Cupriavidus necator N-1: one gene and its partner. The protein of the gene in region 1 binds, or shares a complex with, the protein of each later gene. Links are inferred from orthologs where the notes say so. Each region holds a gene or a part of one and is shown on either strand. Other genes may lie near its edges.

Evidence for each region.
Region 2: the proteins of CNE_RS14170 (region 1) and smc are in contact, whole or in part, in a crystal structure (PDB 3ZGX), measured with the Bacillus subtilis proteins. The link is inferred for Cupriavidus necator N-1 from one-to-one orthologs.

What each region holds. Positions count from the first base shown.
Region 1 is NC_015726.1:3,020,557-3,031,233, forward strand. What follows is about bases 3,310-6,169. They hold CNE_RS14170 (segregation and condensation protein A), read left to right. Parts: upstream 3,310-4,227; coding sequence 4,228-5,112; downstream 5,113-6,169. Other genes in these bases: CNE_RS14160 (autotransporter assembly complex protein TamA), read right to left, coding at 3,310-3,837; CNE_RS14165 (DUF3460 family protein), read left to right, coding at 4,005-4,196; panC (pantoate--beta-alanine ligase), read left to right, coding at 5,316-6,164. Also shown: CNE_RS14155 (translocation/assembly module TamB domain-containing protein), read right to left, coding at 1-1,994; more of CNE_RS14160, read right to left, coding at 2,035-3,309; CNE_RS14180 (PepSY-associated TM helix domain-containing protein), read right to left, coding at 6,214-7,407; CNE_RS14185 (cobyric acid synthase), read right to left, coding at 7,540-9,060; cobU (bifunctional adenosylcobinamide kinase/adenosylcobinamide-phosphate guanylyltransferase), read left to right, coding at 9,102-9,797; adenosylcobinamide-phosphate synthase CbiB, read left to right, coding at 9,791-10,677. UniProt on the Bacillus subtilis protein: Participates in chromosomal partition during cell division. May act via the formation of a condensin-like complex containing Smc and ScpB that pull DNA away from mid-cell into both cell halves.
Region 2 is NC_015726.1:2,062,953-2,074,812, reverse strand. What follows is about bases 2,821-6,863. They hold smc (chromosome segregation protein SMC), read left to right. Parts: upstream 2,821-3,147; coding sequence 3,148-6,663; downstream 6,664-6,863. Other genes in these bases: CNE_RS09720 (cell division protein ZipA C-terminal FtsZ-binding domain-containing protein), read left to right, coding at 6,660-6,863. Outside these bases: dapC (succinyldiaminopimelate transaminase), read right to left, coding at 1-712; CNE_RS09735 (DMT family transporter), read left to right, coding at 906-1,874; CNE_RS09730 (ferritin-like domain-containing protein), read right to left, coding at 1,889-2,716; more of CNE_RS09720, read left to right, coding at 6,864-7,997; NAD-dependent DNA ligase LigA, read left to right, coding at 8,010-10,139; def (peptide deformylase), read left to right, coding at 10,154-10,687; CNE_RS09705 (pseudouridine synthase), read right to left, coding at 10,790-11,860. UniProt on the Bacillus subtilis protein: Required for chromosome condensation and partitioning.

The DNA of each region.
Region 1 (10,677 bases):
AGCGGACCGTCCAGCCCGCCGCGCACCTCGGCGCGGCCGCTGGCGCTGGCCACCTTGTGCGGACCCACTTCCAGCGCCTGCGCGTTGTAGTCGGCCACCACTTCAGGTTTCTTCAGCGTGCCGGTGATGGTGGCGTCGAGCTTGAGCTTGCCGGCCACGCCAAACTTGAGCCGCTCCAGCTGCGGCGCATCGACCGCTAGCTTGAGCGCATCGCCGCGCGCGCCGAAGCTGCCGCGCAGGTTGGCCTGGTTGCCGGCCATGCTCAGCGAGGCCTCGCTTGGCAAGAGCCGCTCGCCTGCGAGGCGCACCTTGCCGCCGCCGGTCATCGGCAGGCCCGCGTATTCGCTCTCATGCACGGCAAAATCCAGCGCCACGCCAAGCTCGGGCGCGATCTCGCCGGTCGCGGTGAAATCCGCGTTGATCCGGCCGGCGGCAACCTTGGCCAGGCGCGAGGGATCGAACGAGGCCAGCTTGCCCTTGAAGCTGAACGGCTGCTTGTCTTTCAGGCCGAGCTTGCCTTCCGCGGTCAGCAAACCCGGCCCCACCGCGGCGCGCAGCGTGGCCAGCGTGACCGCCTCGGCATCGATGCTGGCATCGGCGAAAAGCTTGAGCGGCCCGCCCGACAAGTCCAGCGCCACGCTTTGTCGGCCCGGCTCCATCCGCACCACCACCGGGCCGGACAGGCTGGCGCTGGTCAGCGAGCCATGCAGCGCGGCCGGGTCCAGCCTGCGCACATCCAGGTCGAAACCGCCACGGCCGCCGCGCAGCGAACCGCCGCCGGCAATCTCGGCCTTGCCGGCCAGCGCCACGCGCAGGTCCGAGACGGCCTGTGCCATCTCGCTCAGCTCGACGTGGGCGCGCACCGACTGGACCGGCAGCCGCTCCTTGTCCAGCGGACCGGCTTCCAGGTTGTGGATCGCGATGTCGCCGGCGACCGCCAGCGGTGCGGGCGCCGGCGCCGCCGCAGGAGCGGATGCGGAGACCCCCGATGCCGCCGGGGGAGCCGATGCCGCCACGGCACTGGCTGCCTGCGCGCCGGCACCCGCCGCCACGCCGCCCACCGGCCGCAGCTCGGCATGCACGGTCAGGTTGGCCTGTGGCGCCGACGGGCTGAACAGGCGCGGGTTGATGCGATCGCCATCGACCAGCAGGTGCGTGAACGGCACCTTGCCGAACGGCGTCAGGTCGGCGCCTGCGCGCAGGTGGATGCGGTCGCCGCTGGCCTGCAGCTCGGCACGCAGCGCGTCCAGGTTGCCCTTGGCGGTGGCATTGACGGCAAAGGCCTCATCCTGCCAGCTGCTTTCCAGCAAGGCTTCGGCGCTGAGCGCGAACGGGGCGCGTGCGCCCAGCTGGGCGTTGGCCGCCAGCTTGCCGTATGGTGTTTCCAGCTTGTCCACGCTGACGCGGTGGCGCTGGCCGTCGCTGTGCAGCGCGCCGGCCAGGTTGCTGAACACCATCGGCTCGGCCGTGGGCGCCGTGCCTTGCAGCAGCGACAGCCGCTCAAGCGTCAGGGAATCGACATCGATGGCCAGCGGCAGTTCGAGCGACGTGGGCTTCTGCATCGGCTCGGTGCTCGGCTCGGACGGTCCGAGCTTCACTTCGGCCTTGCCGATGCGCAGCCACTGCACGTGCAGGCGCCGCGCCTGCCAGTTGAGCGCCCAGTTGCCATCCACGCGGTCCACCGCCACGCGCGTCTGGCCGCTGGCGAACACCACGTCGCGCAGGCGCAGGCCGTGCGTCACGGTGCCGCCTTCCAGCCGGCCGCTGAGCATGCCGGCCGACAGCCGCGTGGCCAGCGTCCACAGGTGGCGGGTGCCGGTCTCGGTGTGCAGCGCCGCCACGCCCGCCGCCACCAGCGCCACCATCAGCAGCAGCAGGATGCCGGCCAGCCAAGCCAGCACGCGCCACAGCCGCCGCCGCTTGCGCGGCGCGGGCGGGGTCGGCGTCCGGGCCGAATCGCCGCCGGGCACCGAAGGCAGATCGTGAGCGCTCATGCCAGCATCCGGGTCAGGCGGGAAAGACAAGGGTGCCGCATCAGAACGCCACCCCCAGCGAGATATGCGGCCGGAACTGCTGCGCCTGGATGCCGTAGCCCAGGTCCAGCTGCAGCGGGCCCACCGGCGTGCGCCAGCGCACGCCGACGCCCACGCCGTTGTAGATGGTCACGCCGCGCAGGTTGTCGGCGGCAGTGCCGAGATCCCAGAACACCGCCACGCCCCAGTCCGGCTTGAACCAGTACTGGTACTCCAGGCTGCCGGTGCCCAGGTACTTGGCCGGCAAGATGCTGGAGCCGCTGGGCGTGCCGATCGACTGGTAGCTGTAGCCGCGGATCGAATCGGTGCCGCCGGCGCGAAAGCGCAGCGTGGCCGGGATCTGGCTGGAGCTGTCGCCGGTCAGGTCGGCACCGAGTTCCAGCCGTGCCACCACCAGGTCGCGCTTGCCCACCGGTATGTACTGGCGGATACGGCCGTACAGCCGCAGGAAGGTGGCATCGCTGAGGAAACCCTTGGCGGCCACCCCGACCTGGGTGCTGATCACGTTGCCGCGGCGCGGGAACACAGGATTGTCGACGTCGCGCCGCGTCCACGCAAAGGCCGGCACCAGCGCCTTGCTGATCTGGGCGGCCTGGCCCTCCGGCAGCAGCTTGTCGTAGTAGAAATCCAGCGACGTCGTCACGTCGTACTTCTCGCGCGAGCGCGAGCGCTTCAGGCCCGCGCGCAGGCTGGTGGTGTCGGTGTTCTCGATGTCGATGGTGCGCTCGTAGCTGCTGTACACGCTGTTGCGGTAGTTGCCCCTGTCCGGCGGCATCGCGGTCTCGGCGAACAGATAGGAGCGCTTCTGCTCCAGCCGCGCCTGCGAGTCGAAGGTCCAGGCGCGGTTGAACAGGTTGTAGTACGAATAGCGGCCTTCGATCTGCGCGCCGGTGTCGGTGGTAAAGCCCACGCCGCTGTTGAGCCGGTGCGCCGGATATTCGCGCACGCGCACCAGCACTGGCGAGCTCACCACGCCGTCAGCCGCCTTGTCGGCGTCCGGCGGCGGTTCCAGGTCGACCTGCACGTTGGAGAAGTACGGCTGGTTCTGGATCGCGCGCTGCAGCTCCAGCAGCCGCTCCACGCGGTACGGCTCGCCCTCGCTCAGCGGGTTGACGTTGTAGATGATCTGTTCCGGATAGCGGCGCGTGCCGGTCACCTTCAGCGGCCCCAGCAGGTAGGCCGGGCCGCTGGCGTAATGCGCGGACAAGTCCGCGCGCTGGTCGTCCGGCTCCACGCGCGCCTGCGACGCGGCCAGGCGCGCGCCGTAGTAGTTGTGGCTCTGCAGCGTGACCAGCGCGTCTTCCTTGGCCTTGTCCCAGTCGCCCTGCCGGAACGGCTCACCCACCGGCAGTCCCCACTTGGCCTGCATCTCTGCCACCTGTTCGGGCGAGCGCGTGGCTGCCGGGCCCGTCACCTGGACGTCGACATTGCGGATCAGCGTGCGCGCGCCGGGGTCGACCATCACGTGGACCACGCGCTTGTCGCCCTCGCCTTCGACGCGGGTGGTGGTGGTCGGGTCGAAGTAGCCCTCGGTGGAGGTGAGCGCCCGCACCTGCTCGCCGGCGGTCTCGACCATATAGTCGAGCTGGTCCGGCGAAAGGTCGGCGCGGTCCTTGTAGCGTGCCAGGTCGAGATGCTCTTCCAGCATTTCGCGAATCGGCTTGGGTGCCTCGACTTCGACCTCGTAGGCGGCGCGGGCCGGGCCGGCCGCCAGCGCCAGCACCGCGCCCAGCGCGGCCAGTACGCGAACGGCCACGCGCGCGCGGCCAGCGGAGTTAGCGGTAATAGCGGTGTCTTGCGGCATCGCCGATTGTCCACACATACAAAGTCGGTATTTGACCACACCCGGCCTTACGCCCGGAACTTTCCGGCGCCTTGCACCAGGCCTGGATGCATTCCGGGGGGCCGATACTGTAAAATCGTGGCCCACTGCACCCATCTGGCGCCCGCGCGGGCGCATCACGGTTGAACATGGCCATTTACGAATCCGAAATCACCCAGTTCCTGAAGCAGCTCAAGCAAGAGCGCCCGACGCTGGAGGCCGAGCAGCGCGACGGCCGTGCCCTGCTGTGGGACAAGTCGCCGATCGACCTGGAAGAGCGCGCCCGCGCCGAAGCTTCGCGCGTGGCGCAGAAGCCATACGTCTACTCGCAGGACAACTGATTCCCGCCGCCCCCGCGAGCGCACGCCGCCCATGAGCGCAGGCGACCAGGACAAGCTGCCGCTGCCCGTCGAGCTGCCGGCCGTGGCCCCGGCCGTTGCAGCCGGCCCTGCCGACATGGTCGACGGGATGGCCTTCGCGCGCCTGTACGGCGAGCCGCTGTTCAAGCTGCCGCAGGACCTGTACATCCCGCCGGACGCGCTCGAGATCTTCCTGGAAGCCTTCGAGGGCCCGCTGGACCTGCTGCTGTACCTGATCCGCAAGCAGAACTTCAATGTCCTCGACATCCCGATGTCGCAGGTCACCCGGCAGTACCTGTCCTACATCGAGCAGATCCGCAAGACCAACCTTGAGCTGGCCGCCGAATACCTGCTGATGGCGGCCATGCTGATCGAGATCAAGTCGCGCATGCTGCTGCCGGTCAAGAAGGCCGACAGCGACGATGAGGCCGAGGACCCGCGTGCCGAGCTGGTGCGCCGACTGCTGGAATACGAGCAGATGAAGCTAGCCGCGCAGCGCCTGGATACGGTGCCGCAGCTGGGCCGCGACTTCCTGCGCTCGCAGGTCTATATCGAGCAGAGCCTGGCGCCGCGCTTCCCCGAAGTGGAAACCGTGGACCTGCAGTCCGCCTGGGCCGATGTGCTCAAGCGCGCCAAGCTCAACCAGCACCACAAGATCTCGCGTGAGGAACTGTCGGTGCGCGAGCACATGAGCCAGATCCTGCGCCGGCTGCAGCACTCGCGCTTCATGGAATTCTCCGAACTGTTCGAGGACGCGGTGCGCTCCGGCAAGGGCGTGCCGGTGGTGGTGGTGAACTTTATCGCCATGCTGGAGCTGTCGCGCGAAGCGCTGGTGGAGATCACCCAGGCCGAACCGTTCGCACCAATTTATGTGCGATTGGCGTACAGCCCGACCTGACCCACCCGCGGTGCGGGGTCCGGCCCCGTCCCACTTGTTCTACAATCCGCCGACAGCCGGCCCAACGGCCCACGGCGCAGGCCCCGACGGCAAGTGCCCGAAGGCCCCACGCCCGACAGAAGGCCGAGACCGGTAGTCCATGTGCCGCCCCTCGATGGACCGGCGCCCGGGTCACACCTATCACGACCAGCACACCAAGGCAGATGAAAGTCATTTCCTCCATCCAAGAGCTGCGCGACCAACTGCGCGGCCAGAACCGCGCTGCCTTCGTCCCCACCATGGGCAACCTGCACGAAGGCCACCTGTCGCTGATGCGCCTGGCACGCCAGCACGGCGACCCGGTGGTGGCATCGATCTTCGTGAACCGCCTGCAGTTCGGCCCGAACGAGGATTTCGACAAGTACCCGCGCACGCTGCAGGACGATATCGAGAAGCTGCAGCGGGAAGGCGTCTACGTGCTGTTCGCGCCGTCCGAGCGCGATATGTACCCCGAACCGCAGGAATACCGCGTCGAGCCGCCGCATGACCTGGGCGACATCCTGGAAGGCGAGTTCCGCCCCGGCTTCTTCAAGGGCGTGTGCACGGTGGTGATGAAGCTGTTCTCGTGCGCGCAGCCTCGGGTGGCGGTGTTCGGCAAGAAGGACTACCAGCAGCTGATGATCGTGCGCCGCATGGTGCAGCAGTTTGCCCTGCCGATTGACATCATCCCCGCCGAGACCATCCGTGCCGAAGACGGCCTGGCGCTGTCGTCGCGCAACCGCTATCTGAGCCCCGACGAGCGCGCCGAGGCGCCGGTGCTGTACCGCACGCTGCATGACGTGCGCGACACCGTGCTGGGCAGCGACCGCGCCGCGGCCGACCTGCTTGCGGTCGAGGCGAATGCGAAGGAATCGCTGGCCAGGCGCGGCTGGAAGCCTGACTACGTGTCGATCCGCAAGCGCGTCGACCTGCAGGCGCCGACGCGCGAGGAATTCCTCGCCGGCGAGCCGCTGGTGATCCTGACGGCCGCCAAGCTGGGCGCGACCCGGTTGATCGACAACCTGGAAATCTGAGCGGCGCCGCCGCACCAGACAAGAAAAGCAGGCCGCCGGCCTGCTTTTTTCATGCCCGGCGCATGCCGGAGCGTTGTGCGGCCTTCACCATATGCCGCTGATGGCCCCGCCGCCGCTTCCACCAGATCAGCACGCCGGTCACGGCAAACGCCAGCGGGGCCAGCCCGAACAGCGTGATGAAGACGCGCCCCGGCAGCCCGAAGGCCTCGCCGGTATGCAGCGGGAACAGCCAGTTCAGCAGCGTGTCGCCCGCCGGCGCCTCGTGCGGATCACGCACGCCCAGCGGTTTGCCGCTCCAGGCATCGAGCCACAGCCGCGTGGCACCGGTGTCCTTGCGCACCTCGCCGGGCTGGCGCAGCCGTACCTCGAACGCGTCGCCCGGCTTGCGCGGGAAGCTGATGCGGGTCACCTGCGCTTGCGGGTATTGGGCCTGCGCCGCCGCCATGATCTCGCCCACGCCCAGCTGCCGGGCCCCGGCAGGCGCCGGTGCCGAGACGTGCTTCACCGGCGGCGTCACAGTCATTACGCCCGCCACCATCGGTGTCACCCACTTCGGCAGGTTCAGGTACCAGCCGGAAAAGGCAATGATGGCCAGCACCGGCGCGGCCAGGATGCCGCCCGCGCGATGCAGCGAATAGTTGAAGCGCGACCATGAACCGCCGTGCGTGATGCGGAACGCCTGCACCACCGAGCGCAGCTTCATCTTGGGCCACCACACCGCCACGCCCACCAGCGTGGTCAGCAACAGCAGCATGCCGGCCACGCCGGTGATGGTCTTGCCGGTGTCGCCGCTAAGCAGGTAGCGATGCAGGTGGAACAGCGTGGGCAGCAGCAGCCGGCGCGACAGGCCCGCCTCGCCCCAGACCCGCTCGCCCTTCACAGCAAGCGTGACCGGATCGACCATCACCTGGCGTGAGCGGCCCGGCACCACGCTGTCGGGCCCCTTGACCGGATACCAGGCGATAAAGACGCCGTCGGCATGGGCCGGCAGCATCAGCAGGTTGGGCTTGCCGTAGGGGGGCGCAGCCAGCCGCTCGGTCACTGCCTGGACCGTGGCCGGCGAGACCGGCTCCGTCATCGGCGCGGACGCCACCAGCAGGTCAGGGTTGAGCCAGGCATCCAGTTCGTCGCGCCAGGCGATGGTCATGCCGGTCAGCCCCAACAGGACGAACAGCAGGCCAAGGCTCAGGCCGATATACAGGTGCAGTTTGACGAGGACGACGCGCAGGCGGCCGGTGACCATGAGGGGGCTGAAGTACGTTGAGCGGACGCGGCCATGCGTGGAATATGGCGCACAAGCCACTTTCACGCAGAATGCAAATGCGAAAGATTCGCGATTCTAACAGGGCCCCGCCAGGCGGCCGTGCCGCATGCGTCAGCGCCGCAGCGGCGCCAGCATCGCATCCAGGTCCAGGTGCGCGGTCATGGTGTCGGCAAGCCGCTCGATCGATGCTTCGCGCAGTGCATCGAGGTCCACCGCCTGGGCGCCGTCCAGCCCCGCCCAGCGCAGCAGCGCCTGGCAGCCGGCGGGCTCGTCGAACAGGCCGTGGACATAGGTGGCTAGCACCTGGCCGTCGGCCGAGCGTGCGCCGTCGGGCCGCACCGTGCCGTCGCCGCGGTCGAGCCACAGGGCCGGCTGCTCAAGCCCCGCGCCCGTGGTGACGCCAAGATGGATCTCGTAGCCGCGCACCGGCGCATCGGCTTCATCCAGCGCCAGCCGGCCGCCGACCTGGCGCAGTTGCTTCTCTGCCGCCAGCGTGGTCTCGAAATCCAGCCAGCCCAGCCCCGCGCTGCTGCCGGCCGGGCCTTCGCGGCCATCGGGATCGTGCACCTGCCGCCCCAGCATCTGCATGCCGCCGCAGATCCCGATCAGCTTGCCGCCGTAGCGCAGGTGCCGGGCCAGCACCGCGTCCCAGCCATTGGCCCGGATGAAGTCCAGGTCGCCGCGCACGTTCTTGCTGCCGGGCAGCACCACCAGGTCCGCGGGCGGGATCGGCATGCCGGGCCCGACAAACTGCAGGTCCACCTGCGGGTGCGCGCGCAGCGCGTCGAAATCGGTATGGTTGGCGATGCGCGGCAGCACCGGCACGATCACGCGCAGGCGCTGCGCCGGCGTGCCTGCCTTGTCCGCTTGCGTGCCGATGATGGCGTCCTCGGCATCCAGATGCAGGCCGTGCAGGTAGGGCAGCACGCCGAACACCGGCTTGCCGGTGCGCGCGACCAGCCAGTCCAGTCCCGGCTCCAGCAGGCCGATATCGCCGCGGAAGCGGTTGATGATGAAGCCGGTCACGCGCGCGCGTTCGCTGTCGGACAGGCAGTCGAGCGTGCCGATCAGGTGCGCAAACACGCCGCCGCGGTCGATGTCCGCCACCAGCACCACCGGGCAGTCGACGCGCTCGGCGAAGCCCATGTTGGCGATGTCGCGCTCGCGCAGGTTGATCTCGGCGGGACTGCCGGCGCCCTCCACCAGCACCACGTCATAGGCCTGCGCCAGGCGCGTGTGCGAAGCCAGCACGGCCTTCATCGCCTCGGGCTTGTAGGCATGGTAGGCGCGCGCATCCAAGTCCAGCCGCGCGCGGCCGTGGATGATCACCTGCGCACCGGTGTCGCTGCTGGGCTTGAGCAGCACCGGGTTCATGTCGGTATGCGGCGCCAGCCGCGCGGCCTGTGCCTGCAGCGCCTGCGCGCGACCGATCTCGCCGCCGTCGGCGGTGACCGCGCTGTTCAGCGCCATGTTCTGCGGCTTGAATGGCACCACGTGCGTGCCGGCACGCGCCAGCACCCGGCACAGGCCGGCCACGATGGTGCTCTTGCCGGCATCGGAAGTCGTGCCCTGGACCATCAGCGTGCCGCGCAGGGCACCCGGCGGCAGGGATTGCGAGGAGTCGGTCTGCATTGGCGGATTATCGCACCGGTGCCTGCAACACCTCCCGTGCGATGCCCGGATGCGGCGGCTACAATACGCGGATGGAAACCCCGGCCATCGCACCCGCCTCCGCCCCCGACACCGCCACCCAGCCGCGTGCCGCCGGCGGACACGGTAACCGCCAGCTCACCCTGGTGCTGGGCGGCGCGCGTTCCGGCAAGAGCCATTACGCCGAACAGCTCGCCACCGACCATGCCACCATCACCGGCGGCCCGGTCACCTACATCGCGACCGCGCACCAGGACCCGGCGCACGCCGACCAGGAGCTCGAGGTCCGCATCGCCCTGCACCGCGCCCGCCGCCCCGCCGACTGGCGCCTGGTGGAAGAACCGGTGCACCTGGCCGATGCGCTCTACGCCAACGCGCGCCACGACGGCTGCATCCTGGTGGATTGCATGACGCTGTGGATGAACAACCTGATCTTCCCCGACGGCCGCACGTATCCTGAGCATGGCGTGATCACGCCGCCGGATGCCTTCACCGAAGAAATCGAAGCGCTGCTCTCCGCGCTGCCCACGCTGCCGGGCCATGTGATCCTGGTCACGAACGAGATCGGCTTCGGCGTGATCCCGATGGGCGCCATCACCCGCTTCTATGTCGATGAACTGGGCCGCCTGAACCAGAAGCTGGCCGCCGCCGCCGACTGCGTGCGGCTGATGGTGGCAGGCATTCCGGTTGCGGTGAAGGGTGCCGATCCCACATGCTGATGCTGGCCTGGCCGGCATGCGTGGCAGCGGCACTGACGGGCGTTCTGCTGGACCGCTGGCTGGGCGAGCCGCGCCGCTGGCATCCGCTGGTGGGCTTCGGCCGCATCGCTGCCGCACTTGAGCGGCGGCTCAACCCCGCGCCGCAGCGCGGTGCGCCCTGGCGCCAGCGCCTTGCCGGTCTCGCCGGCTGGTGTGTGCTGGTGCTGGTGCCGGCAGCGCTCGCATGGTGGCTGGTCGACGCCGCGGCCAGCCTGCACCCGGTTGCCGCCCTGGCGCTGCATGCGGTGGCGCTGTACGCCGCACTCGGCGCGCGCAGCCTGCGCCAGCATATCGCCCCGATCGCCGCCGCCCTTGCCGCGGCAGACCTGCCCGCCGCGCGCGCGCTGACCGCGCGCATCGTCTCGCGCGACACCACCGATGCCGATGCTGAAGCACTGGCCCGTGCCGCCTGTGAGTCGGCACTGGAAAACGGCAACGACGCGGTCTTCGGGGCGCTGTTCTGGTTCCTGGTCGGCGGCGCGCCCGCCGTGATCGTGTTCCGGCTGGCCAATACGCTCGATGCGATGTGGGGCTACCGCACGCCGCGGCTGCTGTATTTCGGCTGGGCCGCGGCGCGCATCGACGACGGGCTCAACCTCGTGCCCGCGCGCCTGACCGCGCTGTCCTATGCGCTGCTCGGCGCCACCGCGCAGGCGCTGCATTGCTGGCGCACGCAGGCCCCGGCATGGTCGAGTCCGAATGCCGGCCCCGTGATGGCCGCGGGCGCCGGTGCGGTGGGCGTGCGGCTCGGCGGCCCGGCGCGCTATCACGGCGAGATCGAGCAACGCCCGCCGCTGGGCGCCGGCCCCGCGCCGCAAGCCGCGCACGTGATGGCGTGCCT
Region 2 (11,860 bases), 960 kb from region 1 along the record:
ACATCACCAGCCGGTCAAGGCCGCGGCCCAGCTTGTGCGCGGCTTCCAGCGCTCCCAGCGGGGCGCGGCCTTCGTCGAAATAGATCTCGGAGTAGCACTCGTCCGAGGCGATCACAAAGCCGTAGCGGTCCGACAGCGCAAACAGCTGCTTCCAGTCTTCCAGCGACAGCACCGCACCAGTCGGGTTGCCGGGCGTGCACACGAACAGCAGTTGCACCTTCTGCCAGACATCGTCGGCAATGCGGTCGAAGGCCGGGGCGAAGTTGCGCGCCGGGTCGCTGTTGGCGAACACTGGGGTGGCGCCGGCCAGCAGCGCCGCGCCTTCGTAGATCTGGTAGAACGGGTTGGGGCACAGCACCAGCGCGCCCGGACGGGTGCCGTCGACCACGGTCTGGGCAAAGGCGAACAGCGCCTCGCGCGAGCCGGTCACCGGCAGCACTTCAGTGGCGGCGTTGACCTTGGGCAGGCCGTAGCGGCGTTCCAGCCAGCTGGCGATGCACTGCCGTAGTGCATCGGAACCTGCCGTTGTGGGATAATTCGCCAGCCCCGCGAGCGACTCTGCCAGCGCTTGCTTGATGAACTCAGGCGTCGGATGCTTGGGTTCACCGATGCCAAAGCTGATGGCCGGCTTGTCGGCAGGCTTTACCTGCGCAAAGAGCACCCGCAGTTTCTCGAACGGGTAGGGCTGGAGCAGGTCGAGGCGCGGATTCACAGTGTCAGTCGGGGCCGGTTAAAACGACGCATTATAGAGGAACGGCGCGGGTTTCCGTGCGCCGGCCCGGCCCGCGCGGCCGGCCGCGAGCACGGATGGCGGGCATCACGCCCTGGTGATGCCGCCGGCGCCGTCCGGACGCTGCCTGCTGTCACCGGCCGGCGGCCCGGCTCGCCTCGCACGGATTCCCTTTATGAGCACAAATACTGTTGCGGCGCAGCATGCGCCGGCCGACCGCCATGCGGTCAAGGCATCGCTTTCCATCCTGATCGGCGCCTCGGTCTGGGGCATCGCCTGGTTCCCGTACCGCGTGCTGGCGGGCTGGGGCCTGGGCGGCATGCACGCCGCGGCGCTGGTCAGCTCGGTCGCGGCGGTGCTGTCGCTGCTGGCCTTCCGCCGGCACCTGGCCGGCCTGCGCCCGCACTGGCTGTTTGTCGCCATCGGGCTGGCGGCGGGCGTGACCAACGCCGGCTTCGTCTGGGGCAGCGTCAACGGCCATGTGATGCGTGTGCTGCTGCTGTTCTACCTGACCCCGGTCTGGACCGCGCTGTTTGCCCGGCTGTTCCTGGGCGAGCGGCTGTCGGCGGCAGGGCTGTCGCTGGTGGCGCTGGCCCTGTTCGGCGCCGGGCTGATGCTGTGGACGCCCGAGGTCGGCGTGCCGCTGCCAGGCTCCGCCGCGGAATGGTCGGGCCTGATCGGCGGCATGGGCTTTGCCGTCAACAATGTGCTGTCGCGCCGCGCCGGCCAGCGCTTCCCGGATATGGACGCACGCGTGCGCACGGTCGTGGTCTACCTGGGCTGCACGGTGGTGGGCGTGCCGGCCGCGCTGCTGCTGGATGGTCCGTCGGTGACCATCGTCCAGGGCGCGCAGGTGAGCGTGGGCATGCTGGTGCTGGGCCTGGCGGCGGTGCTGGTGGTCAGCAACTCGGTGGTGCAATACGGGCTGCAGCGGCTGCCGGCCAACCGCGTGTCGCTGCTGATGCTGTTCGAGATCGTGATCGCGGCGGTATCGGCGTGGTGGCTGGCGACCGAGGTGCTGAGCTGGAAGGAAGCGGCCGGCGGCCTGTGCATCGTGGCGGCCGGGGCCTTGTCGGGGCTGGTGCACCGCAGCCGCGCGCCGGCGCCGGCCGCAGCAGGTGCCGAGGCAGTGGCATGTAACTGAGCCCGGTGCGCGGGTCAGTGCAGCATGACCCGCGACACCACTGCCACCAGCGGCGCCCGCACTGCGCGCTCCACGCCGCGGTGCAGGTGCAGCGGCCGCAGCAGCATCTTCACGGTCATTTCGATGGGGATGTTGCGCCGGATCACGCCGGACACGCGCGCATTGAGCGCGCGCACCTCGGTTTCGGACACGGCCTCTACGCCGCGCTCCATGCGCAACACATTGCGCAACGCGATCGCGGCGTCCTCGTTCTTGATCTCCAGCAGCCGGCGCGCCAGCGCGCCCAGCACGCGCAGCCGGCCCAGCCGCTCGGATGCCGCAAAGCGGTTGAAGTACTGGTAGAAGTGCTTGTAGTGCCGCACCTCGTCGTTGGAGATGCGCCGCGTCAGGTCGCGCAGCACCGGTTCGTCGCTGGCCTGTTCCAGCGCGCGGTAATAGGCGGCGGTGCCGGTTTCCACCACGCAGCGGGCCGCCATTTCCAGGCCCTCGGTCGGTTCGAACTGGTCGATCGAGCAGGTCTTGCTGTACTCGTCGAAGAAGCGCGCATAGCCGCGCTCCCAGTCGAATTCCGGCCAGACATGCTCGACATAGCGCCGCAGCGCCAGCCCGTGCTGCAGTTCCTCGGCCTCCCAGTGCTCGGCAAGCCAGTCGGCCGCATCGGGCACACGGGCGTAATAGGTGGCAAGGTTGCCGGCATAGGTGTCGGACCCGCTCTCGATGAACGAGGCTGACACCAGCAGGTAGAACAGGTCGCGGTCGCCGCGTACGCGTTCCACGTCGATCGCCTGGTAGTTGATGTCGCTGACAGACCACGGCCGGGCGGCCGCTGACGGTTCACTCATGCTCTGTCCTCCTGGTTGGCCAAGGGCTGCGAGGGGCGTTCATGGGTGCGCGGCCCGGAGGGCATCCGAGGTCACGCCGACAGATCAGAGACTAGCATTTACCCTAATAAGTTTCCCAACGGTTGGCCGGCACGGATGGCTGACAGCGCCTGCGGCGCCTGTCAAAGTGCATGCGGAATCGCTTGTAAGGGGCGGAATAGCAAGGGAAATCGGCAATGGGATATGACGCCGGGGCGACTGCCAAACGGGCCGGCGAAGGCATCTGCGATGGTATGATTAGCCCCAATTCTCGGGCCCGAGGGGTATTTTGAGGTGCTGGCGTCACGCCGCGCCGGCTCCCGCGCAGCCCGGCTTTCTGAACAGTGCAATAGCCCCGATACCAGGCCGACCCCGGTTCCTATACCGGAGTGGCCGATACCACACGAGAAACCGTGCGACTATCCTCGATCAAGCTGGCGGGCTTCAAGTCATTTGTCGATCCCACCAATTTTCAAGTGCCCGGCCAACTGGTCGGCATCGTAGGTCCCAACGGCTGCGGCAAATCGAACATCATCGATGCGGTGCGCTGGGTGCTTGGTGAGTCACGTGCGTCAGAGCTGCGTGGCGAATCCATGCAGGACGTCATCTTCAACGGCTCCACCGCGCGCAAGCAGGCTGGCCGGGCGAGTGTCGAACTGGTGTTCGATAATGCCGAGGGCCGCGCTGCCGGCCAGTGGAGCCAGTACGCCGAAGTCGCGGTCAAGCGCGTGCTGACCCGCGACGGCACTTCGTCCTACTACATCAACAACCAGCCGGTGCGCCGGCGCGACATCCAGGACATCTTCCTGGGCACGGGCCTGGGCCCGCGCGCCTACGCCATCATCGGGCAGGGCATGATCTCGCGCATCATCGAGGCCAAGCCCGATGACATGCGCATCTTCCTGGAAGAGGCCGCGGGCGTGTCCAAGTACAAGGAACGCCGCCGCGAGACCGAAAACCGCCTGTCTGACACGCGCGAGAACCTGACCCGCGTCGAAGACATCCTGCGCGAACTCGGCAGCAACCTCGAAAAACTGGAAAGCCAGGCCGAGGTGGCGCAGCGCTTCAAGACGCTGCACGCCGACGGCGAAGAAAAGCAGCACCTGCTGTGGCTGCTGCGCAAGCGCGAGGCCCAGCAAGAGCAGGAACGCCACCAGCGCGCTATCGAGCAGGCCCAGATCGACCTGGAGGCGCAGACTGCGCAGTTGCGCCATGTCGAAGCCGAGCTCGAAACCATGCGCGCCGCGCATTACGGGGCGTCCGATGGCATGCACGCCGCGCAGGGCGCGCTGTATGAGGCCAATGCCGAAGTCAGCAAGCTCGAAGCCGAGATCCGCTACGTGGTGGAATCGCGCAATCGCGTGCAGGCCCAGATCGCCGCGCTGACCGGGCAGCGCGAGCAGTGGCAGGGCAAGGCCGAACAGGCCACCGACGAGCTGGCGCAGGCCGAAGAAAACCTGGCCGTGGCCGAAGGCCGCACGGTCGAGGCGCAGGAAGCTGTCGCCCACAAGAACGACGAACTGCCGACGCTGGAAGCGCAATGGCGCGACGCGCAGCAGCTGCTCAACGAGCAGCGCGCCGGCATCATGCAGGCCGAGCAGGCCCTGAAGCTCGAAGCCGCGCAGCAGCGCAGCGCCGACCAGATGTTGCAGCAACTGGAACAGCGCCGCGAACGCCTGTCGGCGGAAGAAAAGGGCCTGGACCGCCCCGACGAGACCCGCCTGGAGCAGGCCCGCGCCGAGCTGGCCGAGCAGGAAGCGCTGGTCGAGGAAGCCCAGGCCGTGCTGGCCGACGCGGAAGAGAGCGTGCCGCGCCTGGACGAGTCGCGCCGCGCCGCGCAGGCGTGCGTGCACAGCGAAGCCTCCGCCATTGCCACGCTGGAGGCGCGCCTGTCGGCGCTGCGCCAGCTGCAGGAGAACGTGCAGACCGACGGCAAGGTGCAGCCGTGGCTGGCCAAGCATGAGCTGGCCGAGCTGCCGCGCCTGTGGAAGAAGGTCCATATCGAGCCGGGCTGGGAAAACGCGCTCGAATCCGTGCTGCGCGAGAAGCTGGCCGCGCTGGAAGTGTCGAACCTGGACTGGGTCAAGGCCTTCCTGTCCGACGCGCCGCCGGCCAAGCTGGCGTTTTACTCGCCGCCGGCCGCCGCCCGCCCGCTGGAAACGCCTGTCGGCCTGCGCCCGCTGATGTCGCTGGTGCAGATCACCGAGCCGGGCATCCGCGCCGTGATGCAGGACTGGCTGGCCGATATCTATGTCGCCACCGACATGGCGCAGGCGCTGGCTGCGCGCAACACGCTGCCTGACGGTGCGTCGTTCGTCGTGGCCGAGGGCCACCTGGTGGGCCGCAACGCCATCCAGATCTACGCCGCCGATTCCGAGCAGGCCGGCATGCTGGCGCGCGAGCAGGAAATCGAAAACCTGCAGAAGCAGGCGCGCGCGCAGCTGCTGCTGTCCGACGAAGCCAAGACCCAGGCGGTGCGTGCCGAAGCGGCCTACACCCAGGCCAGCCAGGGGCTGGGCGATGCCCGCGCGCGCGCCGAGCAGGCCACCCGCCGCGTGCACGCGTTGCAGATGGACGTGCTCAAGCTGTCTCAGGCGATGGAGCGCTATTCCGCCCGCAGCGGCCAGATCCGCGAGGAACTGGACGAGATCCACGCACAGATCGAAGAGCAGCGCGCCATCCGCGCCGAATCCGAAGCCAGCTTCGAGCAGCACGACGCCGCGCTGGCAGAGATGCAGGCCACCCACGAAGACCAGCAGATGGCCTTCGAGGCGCTGGACAGCAAGCTCTCGGGCGCGCGCCACCAGCTGCGCGACTTCGAGCGCGCCGCGCAGGAAGCCCTCTTTGCCGAGCGCAACCTGGCGAGCCGCATCGACGAGCTGCGCCGCAATATCCAGGTGGCCGCCGACCAGGCCGAACGCATTGCCGAATCCCTGGAAAACGCCCGCGCCGAGCTTGAGACCATCAACGAGCAGACCGCCCATACCGGCCTGCAGGAAGCGCTGGAGCGCCGCGCCGAGAAGGAAGAAAAGCTCACCATCGCGCGCACCGAACTCGATGCGCTGTCGGCACAGCTGCGCCAGCACGACGAGCAGCGCCTGGCCGCCGAGCGCAGCCTGCAGCCGCTGCGCGACCGCATTACCGAGTTGCAGCTCAAGGAACAGGCCGCGCGCCTGAACCAGGAGCAGTTCAGCGAGCAGCTGACCGCGGCCGAGGTGGACGAGGCCGCGCTGGCCGACAAGCTGACCGGCGACCTGAAGCCGTCGTACCTGCAGGGCGAAGTCACGCGCATCAACAACGCCATCAACGCGCTCGGCCCGGTCAACATGGCCGCGCTCGACGAGCTGGCCGCGGCGCGCGAGCGCAAGACCTTTCTCGATGCGCAGTCGGCCGACCTGAACGACGCCATCAACACGCTGGAAGACGCGATCGCCAAGATCGACCAGGAAACCCGCGCGCTGTTGCAGGGCACCTTCGACCAGGTCAACCATCATTTCGGCGAGCTGTTCCCGTCGCTGTTCGGTGGCGGCCAGGCGCGCCTGATCATGACCGGCGAGGAGATCCTCGACGCCGGCGTGCAGGTGATGGCGCAGCCCCCGGGCAAGAAGAACTCGACCATCCACCTGCTGTCGGGCGGCGAGAAGGCGCTGACCGCGATCGCGCTGGTGTTTGCCATGTTCCAGCTCAACCCGGCACCGTTCTGCCTGCTGGACGAGGTGGACGCGCCGCTGGACGACGCCAACACCGAACGCTACGCCAATATGGTGGCGCGCATGTCGGACAAGACTCAATTCGTTTTCATCTCACATAACAAGATTGCCATGGAAATGGCTCATCAACTCATTGGCGTGACCATGCAGGAGCAGGGCGTTTCGCGTATCGTGGCCGTGGATATGGACGCGGCGGTTTCGATGGCGGAGGCAGCATGAAACTGAACATGGACCTGCAGACCGCACTGATCGTCGCGGGCCTGGTTTTCGTGGTACTGGTGTTCGGCTACAACCAGTGGCAGATCCGCAAGGCGCGCCGCCCGCGCGAGCTCAGCCCCGAAGACGACCTGCCGCCGATGCGCGAGCCGGTGGTCGGCCAGAGCACCGCGCCGGAAACCGCCGCGCGCCTGCACGAAGCCGCTGCCGAGCAGGCACCGCGGCGTGAGCCGACGCTTTCCCCGGCGCCGGCCACGGCCGGTGCCGCGGTGGCGACGGGCAACAACCACGCGGCTGCGGCGGCTGCGGCCGCAGCAAGCACCGCGGACGCCGACGATGTCGTCGCCGAGGAAGTGTCCGTCGCGGCCGCCGCGACGCATGCCGAGACCACCGAGGACGAGGCCGAAGCCGAGGCCACTCCGGCCCCGGTACCCGCGCCGGCTCCGGCTCCGGCTCCGGCTCCGGCTCCGGCTCCGCTTGCCGCCGTGCCCGATGGCCAGCCCACGCCGGCCCTGATCGATCCGCTGATCGACTGCATCGTGCCCCTGCACCTGGAGCGCAAGGCCTCCGGTGACCGCATCCTGCCCCTGACCGGCCGGCTGCGCCGCGCCGGCACCAAGCAGGTCCATATCGAGGGCCTGCGCACCGAAGCCAATGCATGGGAGCCGGTCACCGCCGGCCACCAGTACGAAGACCTGCAGGTCGGCGTGCAGCTGGCCAACCGCGGCGGCCCGCTCAACGCGCTGGAGTTCTCGGAATTCATCACCGCGGTAGAGTCGCTGGCCGAGTCGCTCGATGCCTCGGCCGACCTGCCGGACATGAGCGAGACCGTCGCCAATGCGCGCGAGCTGGATGGCTTTGCCGCCGGCTGCGACGTGCAGCTGGGCGTCAACGTGATTTCGGATGGCGCGCCGTGGTCGGCGGCGTACGTGCAGAACGTGGCCACGCAGGACGGGCTGGTGCTGTCGCGCGACGGCACCCGCTTTATCCGCTACCAGGCCAACGCCGAAGGCGTGCAGCGTCCGCTGTTCACGCTGCAGTTCGGCGACACCAACTTCCTGCGCGACGACCTGACCGTCAAGGCCGGCCGCCAGATCACGCTGCTGCTCGACGTGCCGGTGGCCGACCAGGCCGCCAAGCCGTTCAAGACCGTGTGCGAGTACGGCCACACGCTGGCCCAGCGCATGGGCGCGCAACTGGTCGACGACAATATGCGGCCGCTGACCGAGGCCTCGTTCGTCGCGATCTTCAGCCAGCTTGAAACGCTGTACAACAAGCTGGAAGCGCGCGGCATGCCGGCCGGTTCGTTGGTGGCGCAGCGCCTGTTCAGCATCTAGCCGGAGCCTGCCATGACCGCAACACACCGCGGCGCGCAGGCAGATGCCTCCGCGCCCGCCGGCCCCTTGCCGGCCGAAGCTGCCGCCAAGCGCGTGGCCTGGCTGCGCGACGAGCTGGATCGCCACAACTACCAGTACTACGTGCTGGACGCGCCGACCATTCCCGACGCCGAGTACGACGCGCTGTTCAGCGAGTTGCAGGCGCTGGAGCTTGAGCATCCCGAACTGCAGACGCCGGACTCGCCCACCCAGCGCGTGGGCGGCGAGCCGCTGTCGGCCTTCGACTCGGTGCGCCACCGCGTGCCGATGCTGTCGCTCAACAACGGCTTCGCCGACGACGACGTGCTGAACTTCGACCGCCGCTGCGCGCAGGGCCTGGGCCGCACCGCGCCCGCCGCCGGCGAGCAGGACCTGTTCAGCGCGGCCGACGCGGTCGAGTACGCCTGCGAGCTGAAGTTCGACGGCCTGGCCATGTCGCTGCGCTATGAGGACGGCCGCCTGGTGCAGGCCGCCACCCGCGGCGACGGAGAGACCGGCGAAGATGTCACGGTCAACGTGCGCACCATAAAGGCGATTCCGCTGAAGCTGCGCGGCCAGGCTCCCGCCGTGCTTGAAGTGCGGGGCGAAGTCTTCATGTACCGCGGCGACTTCGACAAGCTCAACGAACGCCAGGCCGAGGCCGGCGAGAAGACCTTCGTCAACCCGCGCAACGCCGCCGCGGGCAGCCTGCGCCAGCTCGATCCGCGCATCACCGCCAAGCGGCCGCTGTCGTTCTTCGCCTACGGCCTGGGCGAGCTGCAGGGCGTGGACCGTCCGCCCACCCACAGCGTGATGCTCGACGGCTTTGCCGCGCTGGGCCTGCCGGTGTGCAAGGACCGCGCGGTGGTGAAGGGCGCGCAGGGCCTGCTGGATTTCTACCGCGATATCGGCCAGCGCCGCGACGTGCTGCCGTATGACATCGACGGTGTGGTCTACAAGGTCAACGCACTGGCCGAGCAGGAGCGCCTGGGCTTTGTCTCGCGCGCGCCGCGCTTTGCGCTGGCGCACAAGTTCCCGGCGCAGGAGATGACCACCATCGTCGAGGACATCGAAGTGCAGGTCGGCCGCACCGGCGCAATCACGCCGGTGGCGCGGCTCAAGCCGGTGTTTGTCGGCGGAGTCACGGTGACCAACGCCACGCTGCACAACGAGGACGAGATCCGCCGCAAGGACGTGCATATCGGCGACACCGTGATCGTGCGCCGCGCCGGCGACGTGATCCCGGAAGTGGTCGGCGTGGTGACCGAGCGCCGCCCGGCTGACGCGCGCGCCTTCGTGATGCCGACCGCCTGTCCGGTGTGCGGCTCGCATATCGAGAAGCTCGAGGACGAAGCCATCGCGCGCTGCACCGGCGGCCTGATCTGCGCAGCGCAGCGCAAGCAGGCGCTGCTGCATTTCGCGCAGCGGCGCGCCATGGATATCGAAGGTCTGGGCGACAAACTGGTCGAGCAACTGGTCGACCAGGGCATCGTGCGCACGCCGGCGGATCTGTTCAAGCTGGGCGTGGCCAAGCTGGCCGCGCTGGAGCGCATGGCCGACAAGTCGGCGGCCAATCTGGTGGTGGCGATCGACGCGTCGCGCGAGACCACCATGAACCGCTTTATCTTCGCGCTGGGCATCCGTCATGTGGGCGAAGCCACCGCCAAGGACCTGGCCCGGCACTTCGGCAAGCTCGATGCGCTGATGGCAGCCGACGAAGCGGCTCTGCTGGAAGTGAACGACGTCGGCCCGGTGGTGGCGCAGTCGATCGCGCACTTCTTTGCCGAGCCGCACAACGTCGAGGTCATCGAACAACTGCGCGCCGCAGGCGTACACTGGGCGGAAAGCGAGCCGGTGGCCAAGGCCCCGGCGCCGCTGTCGGGCAAGACCTTCGTGCTGACCGGCACGCTGCCCACCATGTCGCGCGAGGACGCCAAGGAACTGCTGGAAGCCGCCGGCGCCAAGGTGGCGGGTTCGGTATCGAAGAAGACCGACTACGTGGTCGCGGGCGCCGAGGCAGGCAGCAAGCTCGACAAGGCCGAGGCGCTGGGCGTGCCGGTGCTGGACGAGGCCGGCATGCTGGCGCTGCTGGCAGAGGCCGGCGCCGCGCCGGCACAGGAATAACCGGGGAAACAACCATGATCCGCGAGATTCTCAAGATGGGCGATCCGCGCCTGCTGCAGGTGGCGCGGCCGGTGGAGCGCTTCAATACGCCGGAGCTGCGTACGCTGATCGAAGACATGTTCGACACCATGGACCACGCCAACGGCGCCGGCCTTGCCGCGCCGCAGATCGGCGTGGACCTGCAGGTGGTGATCTTCGGCTTCGACCGCAACCCGCGTTACCCGGACGCGCCCACCGTGCCCAAGACCGTGCTGATCAACCCGGTGCTGGAAATGGAGTCCGACGAGATGGAGGACGGCTGGGAAGGCTGCCTGTCTGTCCCCGGCCTGCGCGGCGTGGTGCCGCGCCATCTGCGGCTGAAGTACAGCGGCTACGACCTGATGGGTAACCGCATCGAGCGCGTGGCTGAAGGCTTCCATGCGCGGGTGGTGCAGCATGAGTGCGACCACTTGCAGGGGATCCTGTATCCGATGCGGATCAAGGATTTCAGGCAGTTTGGGTTTACAGAGGTGTTGTTTCCGGATCTGCCGCCGAATAGCGACGATTGACGAGCTGTGCCGCGCGGTATCGAACCCGCGCAAGGCGCAAAAAAACCGGTCCTTGGGGACTGTCCTTGGGGACCGGTTTTTTTGGGTCGGCAAATTCTGGAATCAGAACTTCTCAAACTGCCCCAGGAACCGCCATTTACCCGGCGGCAGATCCCCCAGCACCACGCGTCCCATGCGCACGCGCTTGAGGCCCACCACTTGCAGCCCAACCTGCTCGCACATCCGACGGATCTGGCGCTTGCGGCCTTCGCGCAGCACGAAGCGCAGCTGCTCCTCGTTCTGCCAGCTCACCTTGGCTGGCTTGAGCGGCACGCCATCCAGCGACAGCCCGTGGCGCAGCAGCTCGAGATCATCGGCCGGGAATTCCGCGCTGATATTGCGCTCGACCACGCCCTGCGGCGAGTGCCACACCACACGCACCAGGTATTCCTTCTCGACGGTCGAATCCTCGCCGATCAGCGCGCGCGCGACGCGGCCGTCCTGCGTCAGCACCAGCAGACCGGTTGAGTCGATATCGAGGCGGCCCGCCGGGGCCAGGCTCTTGCGTTGCCACGGGGCGAAGCGCTTGCGCGTGGGGTCGCCTTCCCACTGGTTCTCGGGGGTGAACAGCACCGCGGCCGGCTCGTAGCCGTCTTCGGCCTGGCCGGAGACGTAGCCCACCGGCTTGTTCAGCAGCACCGTGACGCGCTCGCCTTGTTCGGAGCGCGCTTCCTGCATGATCTCGATCTCGGCGTCGGGGCGGATGCGGCTGCCCAGTGCGGTCACGGGCTTGCCGTCTACCAGCACCCAGCCGTGCGGGATCCATTCGTCGGCTTCGCGGCGCGAGCACAGGCCCAGTTCGGACATGCGCTTGGACAGGCGCACCAGGCCGTCGTCGTGGCTGGACTCGGCGCGGGCGGGCTTTTCCTGGCGCGCGGCCGGTGCCTGCTGGCGTGCCGGGCCGGCGGTGCGGATGCGGTCGGCGGCGTCGCTGAAGCGGCGTGCCGGCGCGGTGCCTTCACGGCGGCGCTCGCCCGACGGCGCGGGGCGCGGGCGCTGGTCGTCATCGCCATAACGGCGCGGGCGCGAGTCGGTGCCTTCGAAGCGGCGGGGACGGTTCTCGTCATCGCCATAACGGCGCGGGCGCGAATCGGTGCCTTCGAAGCGGCGAGGGCGGCTCTCGTCATCGCCAAC